DNA from 2 places in the Agromyces sp. Y182 genome. Region 1 is predicted to be linked to the other one. Evidence: predicted binding sites of a transcription regulator. Region 1 holds the regulator's gene; the other holds the start of a gene.
The links. Region 1 encodes HspR, which represses chaperone genes until heat shock. Its sites were predicted from a motif close to AAGTTGAGTCNNNNNGACTCAACTT; they were not measured.
Positions count from the first base shown of each region.

Region 1 (4,209 bases):
CGCCGACTGGCAGCACGTCGCCCGTCTGCTCGAGGCCGCACTGCCCGCCATCGACCCCGTGCCCGCGCGCGTCGACCCGTGCATGATCACGCTCTCGCCCGACGACCAGTTCGTCGTCGGAGTCTCGCCGACCGACCCGCGCATCGTCGTCGGCGGCGGCGACAGCGGGCACGCGTTCAAGCACGCACCCGCGCTCGGCGAATTGCTCGCTCGCGCCGCGCTCGGTGAGGATCAGCCGGTGGAGACCGACTTCATCGATCCCTCGCGCTTCTCGCGCTGACTCACGGCCGTCGCGAGGCGGTGACCGTGAACTTCGCGTTGCGCGCGATCTGCCGGGTCGGCCCGACGACACGTTCGAGGAGCGCCCGGTAGCGCAGGTGCGAATTCCACACGCACCAGAGCTCGCCATCCGGGGCGAGCACGCGCGCGGCGTCGGCGAAGAGGTGGGCGGCGATGCCGGTCGAGATCGCCGCATCGCTGTGGAACGGCGGGTTCAGCACGATGAGCGGCTCGCTCGCATCGGCGAAGGATTCGAGGCCGTCGGCCTGCTCGACGCGCACACGATCGGCCACCCCGTTCGCCTCGGCGGTCAGCCGAGCGGATGCCGCGGCCGCCGCCGAGCGATCGGTCGCCGTCACCCGCAGCGCGGGTCGCGCTCGCGCGAGCCACGCCGCCACCACGCCCGTGCCGCACGCGAGATCGACGGCGGTCGCGGCATCCGGAACCGCATCGCCCAGTTGCTCGAGCAGGAACCGCGTGCCGATGTCGATGCCGGTGCCCGCGAAGACCCCGCCGTACGCGACGACCACGAGGCCGACGTCGTCATGACGCGTGCGTCGCGGCCAGTCGGCATCCATTGGTCGACGAGACCCCGCGACCTGGTCTCCATCGGCACCCGTCGGTCGAGTAGGCGCGCCAGCGCCGTATCGAGACCCCGCGACCTGGTCTCCATCGGCACCCGTCGGTCGAGTAGGCGCGCCAGCGCCGTATCGAGACCCCGCGACCTGGTTTCGATACGCTCCTTCGACGCTCCTCGACCGACGTGGCTCGCGCGCGATGAGCACCCGCGACTTCTGGCGTGCATGACTCACGTCCAGCCGCTCGAAGTGCCGTGTGAGCACCTCGTTCATCGCGAGCGACATGTGCTTGATGCGACCGCCGGCGACGACCACGACGTCGCGATGAGCATTCGCCGCGATGAGCTCCGCCAGTTCGTCGAGCCGGTCGAGCGAGCGCGGCAATCGCAACACCACGAGGCGTGCGCCCTCGAAGAGCTCGGCGCCGAGCGGCATCGACTGCGCCGCACCCTCGAGCCGCAGTCGACGGGCGTTCTCGGCGAGTGCCCGCTCGCCCGTGATGAGGTCCTGATGCACGCGGATGCCGCGGCCTCCCGCGTCCGCCACGGCGAGCGCGAGCGCCCCGTACAGGTCGTCGACGACGACGATCTCCCCCGGCCCCGCCGGGCCGATGAACTCCGCGGCTTCATCGAGGATCAGCCGGTCCGCGGCATCCGAAGCCTCGAGCCCTGGGCCCTCGACGTCGGGGTGGCGCCGCAGTGCGCGGAAGTCGAAGGGCATCCGTCAAGGGTACGCGGGCGTCCATGAAACCCGCGCGCCCGGTCACGAACGGCATTGCTGGGTGCGGTTGTCGGCGGGGTTTGCTACTCTCGGTGCCGCATGCAGGACGCACGAGCCCGGGGACGACGGGCGGCGCGACACGGAGTCGCGACGCCAGTGACGCGTACCCCGCCAACCGCGCCCACCCCGCGCACCGCCCACTCGTCATCGCGCCCGCCGCGTCGCTCGCTCGCCGCAGCCGCCGTGCTCTCGGTGATCGGGCTGCTCGCCGGCCTCGCCCTGGCCCCCTCGTCGCAGCCCGGAGGCGTGCTTCCCTTCGCCGCTGCGAACGCGCCGCAACTGGGCGACGTGCAAACGCTCGACGTCGCAGCGGATGTCACGGGGCCGGCGATCTCGCACGAGTCCTACGTCGCGACCACGGGCGAGCAGACACTCGTGCTGGGTGGCACGAACGTGGACTGGGCCAAGCTCGTGCTCATCGAAGGCGAGTGGCCGGTCAGCGAAGAGAACATCACGTTCATGATGCGCTGGATGCGTCAGGAGAACGGCGCCGACAACTGGTGGAACCGCAACAACCCGCTGAACAACGGACAGGGGTCGGGCGGCGGCGCAGGACTCGGCAGCTACGCCACCCTCATGGAGGCCGCCTTCTACGCCGCGCAGAACCTGCAGTCGGGCCGCTACCCCGACGTCGATGCCGCCCTCGGTCGCGGCGACTCGGCCGACGCGACCGCGCAGGCGATCTGGGCCTCGGCGTGGGCGTCGAGCCACTACGGCAACGGCACCCACTGGAGCTCGCGGCCCTATGAGGTCATCGAAGCGCCCGCCTCGGCGTGGGGGCGCTGAGCGTCTAGAGCAACCAGTGCGGCGGTCATCCGCGTTCCAGCGGCCGCCACACGACGACGGCGTTCTCGCGTCGCATGCGAGTGCCGGCTCGAAGCGAGACGACTTCTCCGGCAGACCCCGCGGCGAAGACGCGGCGCCCCGGACGGTTCAGCATCTCGTCGGCGAGCGCCCCTTCGAGTTCGCGCACGCGCGCCTGCAGCATGATCACCTCGTCTTCGAGGCCGAGCACCCGGCGGATACCCTCGAGGCTCACACCCTCGCTCGAGAGTTGCGCGATCTCGCGCAACTGCGCGACATCGCGCATCGAGTAGCGCCGCGACTTGCCCGCGGTGCGGGTGGGTGAAACGAGACCGAGTCGGTCGTACTGGCGCAGGGTCTGGGGGTGCATGCTCGCGAGTTCAGCGGCGACCGAGATGACGAACAGCGGGCTCGTCTCGTTCATCTCCACCGACTATGCCTTCGCCTTCGAGAGCAGCTCGTCGCGAGGGTTCTCGTCGGGCAGCAGCGCGGCGAACTCCGCGAGTTTCTCCTCGGCGTCTTTCGAGAGGTGCGAGGGCACCGCGATCTGCACGACCGCGAGCAGGTCTCCTGTGCCTTTGGCGGTCTGCACGCCGCGGCCCTTGACGCGCAGCACGCGCCCGCTCGGGGTTCCGGGTGCGACACGCAGCTTGACGGGGTCGCCCCCGAGGGTGGGCACTTGGATGGTCGCGCCGAGCGCGGCCTCGGCGAAGGTCACCGGCACGTTGACCCGAAGGTTCAGGCCGTCGCGCTCGAACACGGGATGTTTGCGCACACTCACGGTGAGCACGAGGTCTCCGGGATCGCCACCGTCGGGCGACGGATGGCCCTTGCCGCGGAGCTTGATCTTCTGGCCGTCGGCGACACCGGCGGGGATTCGCACGGTGATCGGATTGCCGTCGGAGGTCTGCAGGGTGATCTGCTCGCCCTTGGTGGCGGTGACGAAATCGAGGGTCGTCGACGCCGCGACATCCCGACCCCTCGACGGGCCGCCCTGACCGCGGTAGCCGCCGCTCGGCTGGCCGAACCGGCCACCGCCGAAGAGCCCGCCGAGCAGGTCGTCGTAGTCGCCGCCCTGCTGGAAGGTGTACGACTGGCTGCGGCCCCCGCCGCCCTGGCCGAACATGCCGCCGAAGACGTCTTCGAAGCCGCCCGCGTCGCCGGCGTTGCCGGGCGCGGTGAACCGAGCGCCCGAGCCCATCGCGCGAACCGCGTCGTACTCTTTGCGCTGCTCGGGATCGGAGAGCACCGAGTGTGCTTCGCTGATCTCCTTGAACTTCGCCTCGGCCGCGGCATCACCCGCGTTGGAGTCGGGGTGGTACTTGCGTGCGAGCTTGCGGTACGTCTTCTTCAGCTCTGCATCGCTCACGTCTTTGGAGACGCCGAGCACCTTGTAGAAGTCCTTGTCGAACCAATCCTGACTGGCCATCGGCACCCCCTCTTCTGAAATCTAGTCGTGTGTGTCGGTCGTGTCGGCCGTTTGCGGCCCATCCGTTGGTCGAGTAGGCCGCCTGCGGCCCATCCGTTGGTCGAGTAGGCCGCCTGCGGCCGTATCGAGACCCGATGACCAGGTCTCGATGCGCTCCTTCGTCGCCTACTCGACCAACGGGTACGGGCTACTGCGGCGTCTTCACGACGACCTTCGCCGCGCGAAGCAGCGTGCCGCCGAGCGTGTAGCCCGTTTCGACGACGTCGGCGACCGTGTCGTTCTCGACTTCGTCGGAAGGCTGCTGGAAGATCGCCTCGTGCCGCTGCGGGTCGAACGGCT
Region 1 is NZ_JCAIUF010000001.1:1,993,991-1,998,199, reverse strand. Features, by position in the region: gene solA (N-methyl-L-tryptophan oxidase) at 1-280, shown strand, start outside; gene AC1C2R_RS09175 (class I SAM-dependent methyltransferase) at 282-1,577, opposite strand; gene AC1C2R_RS09170 (hypothetical protein) at 1,734-2,423, shown strand; gene AC1C2R_RS09165 (heat shock protein transcriptional repressor HspR) at 2,449-2,865, opposite strand; gene AC1C2R_RS09160 (DnaJ C-terminal domain-containing protein) at 2,875-3,870, opposite strand; gene AC1C2R_RS09155 (nucleotide exchange factor GrpE) at 4,058-4,209, opposite strand, start outside.

Region 2 (4,209 bases), 1.2 Mb from region 1:
AGAAACGGGTCTCAGCGCGATGGTCGCGACGAAGATGGTGCCGATTGTGAGCACCAGTGGGAGCAATCCGAGATACAGGGTGCGGTCATCGACCAAACCATCGAAGGTAGCCGCCGCAATTACTCCCGCTGCGACAACAACAAACGAACTCTTGGTGTCGATAGATTTGGTCCGCTCGAGCGCATGCGCTCGCAGCGTATCGAGTTCGTCGCTTAGTAAGCGCACTCTACGAGCTCGATCGTCTACGCGCCGACTCCACATTCGATACCCTCCTTCGGTCCATCATGGCTGAGACAGCAGGCTCGGTGGCGGACCAACAACCGTGTTTGCCGGATAAGTCGACCGCGCACAGGCGAGGGGACGCTTAGGAAGGCTCTCGCCCGCTATGCGCCGCGCATGGCCAAGCCCGAACGAAAGACCTTCCGTGAGACGTACCGCGAAAACATCGCCGAACAGGAGAGGAAGCGCGTAGCCAAGCTCTTGAAGAAGACCGCACCGACCGCCGAATGGGTCATCGTCAACATCATCGGCGACAAGGAAATGAGAAAGCTCTCCGGCGAATGTTGGGAGGTCGTGAGCTACCCGGACAAGAGCGCATGGAAGGCGGGCAACCGCTACACCCTCCGAAAAGCCCGTGCCGAGGTGGAGGCAGACCTTCAACGACTGGCAGGAGAAGCGTCAGGGAGTGACCGCGCCGCGCGTGAGGACTAGATCAAACTGGTATGCCGTCGTCTTCGAAGTAGAGCCAGTGCTTGTGCGGCAGGCGAATCCCGCCCATTCCGCGCGTGAACTCAGCCTCGCCGAGGACCCAATGCTGCAGGTTGTTCAGGCTGTCTGGGTAGAGCTTTAGGCCTGTGCCCCCGATGTTGGCCCGCCAGTTCAGGTGGAACATCGGCTTCACATGGGGTATGAGTTCCATGCCGTATGTCCCACCTGCCACCGCGTTGGTGACACTGCCCGTAATGAGGTCAGCCAGCTGCAGGTGCGGATGGTGATGTGACGGTGCTGTCAAGATCGGAATGACGATCGCGCTGGACTTCACATAGTCGGTGCCAAGGTCCGTGAGATAACGCGTCCCCGCGATCCACTCGTCTTCCTGCTTGTGATCACCGCCCGGCTTGTCGAATACGAGCACCCCGAGGCTTTCGGCTTTTTCCAGCATCATTGTGACGCGCTCGAACATGAAGTCGATAACGCCTTCTTCGGGGCCTTTGCCGTTCGCAGTTGATGCACGGTTGCGGTCCCAGATCGTCACGATGACGCGCCCCCGGCAGTCGACGGCCGCGTCGATGATCGCCTTCCGAAGCGGGGTGAGCGCTTCGCGCCGATCGTTGGCCACGAACCAATTCTTCGTGCCGTTGCCGAGCGCCCATTTCATTTCGACATCGTGCGGGATGCCCGCCTTGTCGTACGCGGCGTAGAAGGCATCGGCGAATGGCTTGAGCTGGTCCTCCTTGAACGCGACGCCCCCGAGCGCGACAAGTTCGCCCATCCCTGTGCGACGTCCAGCCTGCTTCGAGTCGTCGACGAAGACAACGCGCATTATGTGCCTCCATGTTGTTGTTCTCTCAGGATACGGTCGGCGAGCGACACGGCGACGGGGGAGGAGCTTTCGCTGCGGAGTGCGTGAAGTCCTCGTTGTGGAAGCTCACCGCGCTCTTGAGGTCACGTTGGAACTTCTGGAGAACTCCGGCGTAGTTGGTGTTCGTCATTTGTATTGCCTTTCCATGGTTGCCCGTGCGGGCTGGGTGGACCTTGCCAGCGGCGCTGACAAGGGGTCTTGTCAGGCCGCGAGAGCGTAGGTCTCAAAGGCAAATGCGGGGAAACGAACCGAGTCTCGATGCTGACCCGACTCGTGTTGACGCGTGGGAATACCCACGCCCCCATCTTGTTGAACTTGAGCGTACCCAACTCAAGTTCTACTTCAGGAGGATTGGTGCCCGAAGACTTCACACCCCAGAACGGTGACGAAACCAACTCGTTCGACGAGTTTCTGAACCGCTACCTCGAGGGCGAGCGCTCGCGCCAGGCGCGTTCGATCGACCTCAGCCGTTTCTTGACCGCGCGCACGCAGGGCATCCTGCAGCGCGCCGGAAAGTTCGCGCTCGAGCGCGGCCAGACCGAGCTCGACGCGCTGCACATCCTGCGCGTGATCGTCGAAGACGAGGCCGTCAAGCAGGCGATCGCCCGCGTCGGCGTCGCCCCCGAGCGGCTCATCACTGCGACTGAGGCGCGCCTGCCCGCGGCATCCGATGTCGCTGACCTCAACTCGGCCACGATCACGCCGAGCGCGAGCCGCGCGCTGTTCCACAGCTACCAGGTCGCGCGCTCGAGCGGATCGACGTACATCGACCCCGAGCACCTCTTCTTCGCGCTCGTGCTCGGGCAAGATGCTCCGGCCGGCCAGGTGCTCGCACGCGCCGGCGTCACCGCCGAGGCGCTCACGCAGGGCATGCGTGAGACGGTCACGGCCGATGGCGACGACGTCGAGGGCATGACGGATGTCGCGGGCGGCAACGCCGAGGCATCCGAGACCCCGATGCTCGACAAGTTCGGCACCGACCTCACTGAGCTGGCCGAGAACGGCGAGCTCGACCCCGTGATCGGGCGCGCCGACGAGATCGAGCAGACCATCGAGATCCTCAGCCGCCGCACCAAGAACAACCCGGTGCTGGTCGGTGAGGCCGGCGTCGGCAAGACCGCGATCGTCGAGGGCCTCGCCCGCGCGATCGTCGAAGAGCAGGTGCCCGAGGCACTGCTCGGCAAGCGCGTCATCTCGCTCGACCTGCCCGGCATGCTCGCCGGCACCCGCTACCGCGGTGACTTCGAGGAGCGCCTCACCAAGACCGTGGACGAGATCGCCGCACACAAGGGCGAGCTCATCATCTTCATCGATGAGGTCCACACCGTGGTCGGTGCGGGCGGCTCTGGCGACGGCGGCACCGACGCGGGCAACATCTTGAAGCCGCGCCTCGCGCGTGGCGACCTGCACCTCGTGGGTGCGACGACGCTCAAGGAGTACCGCGTCGTCGAGAAGGACCCTGCTCTCGAGCGCCGGTTCCAGCCCGTGAAGGTCGGCGAGCCGAACATCGAAGACGCCGTGCTGATTCTGCACGGCCTGAAGTCGGCGTACGAAGACCACCACGGTGTCGAGTACACGGATGCCGCGTTGCGCGCCTCCGTCGAACTGAGCGCGCGCTACCTCACCGACCGGGTGCTGCCCGACAAGGCCATCGACCTCATCGACCAGGCCGGGGCGCGACTGCGCCTGCGGCTCGGCGTGAAGGTCGACGTGTCGGCGCTCATCGAGCGGCTCGCGTCGCTCGAGGCCGACAAGAACGCCGCGGTCACGGGCGAGCACTATGAAGAGGCCTCGCGCATCCGCGACGAGATCTCGAAGGTGCAGGCGAAGCTCGACGAGGCGTCGAGTCGCGGGGGTCTCGATACGCGTGCTTCGCTCGCTACTCGACCGGCGGGGGAGACCGTCATCGATGAGGCCGAGATCGCTGCCGTGATCTCGCGGGCCACCGGCATTCCGGTGAACCGCCTCACCGAGAGTGAGCGCGAGCGCCTCGGCGACCTCGAGGGCGAGCTGCACGGGCGCGTCATCGGTCAAGACGACGCGGTCACCGCGGTCGCCAAGGCCGTGCGACGCAACCGCACCGGCATGGGCGACGCGCATCGCCCGGTGGGCAGCTTCCTGTTCCTCGGGCCGACGGGTGTCGGCAAGACCGAGCTGGCGAAGTCGCTCGCGTCGTCGCTGTTCGACGACGAGACCGCCGTCATTCGCTTCGACATGAGCGAGTTCGGCGAGCGGCACACCGTGTCGCGACTCGTCGGCGCCCCTCCCGGATACGTCGGCTACGACGAGGCCGGCCAGCTCACCGAGCGTGTGCGGCGCAACCCGTACTCGATCGTGCTGTTCGACGAGATCGAGAAGGCGCACCCCGACGTGTTCAACCTGCTGCTGCAGGTGCTCGACGACGGACGCCTGACCGACGGCCAGGGTCGCACGGTCGACTTCCGCAACGCGGTGATCGTGATGACCTCGAACATCGGCTCGGAGTTCCTCGCGTCGCGGTCGGGTGCGCTCGGCTTCGTCGCCGGGGCGGATGCCTCGGGCTTCGCCTCCGAGAAGGACCTGCGCGACCGCGTCATGGGCAAGCTGCGCGAGGCCATGCGGCCCGAGTTCCTGAACCGCATCGACGA
Region 2 is NZ_JCAIUF010000001.1:778,925-783,133, reverse strand. Features, by position in the region: gene AC1C2R_RS03545 (hypothetical protein) at 1-225, opposite strand, end outside; gene AC1C2R_RS03540 (hypothetical protein) at 397-711, shown strand; gene AC1C2R_RS03535 (DUF3800 domain-containing protein) at 713-1,543, opposite strand; gene AC1C2R_RS03530 (ATP-dependent Clp protease ATP-binding subunit) at 1,937-4,209, shown strand, end outside.
Region 2: AC1C2R_RS03530 (ATP-dependent Clp protease ATP-binding subunit) is a predicted target of HspR. The motif match lies at 1,895-1,919, and genes of this name have one in related genera.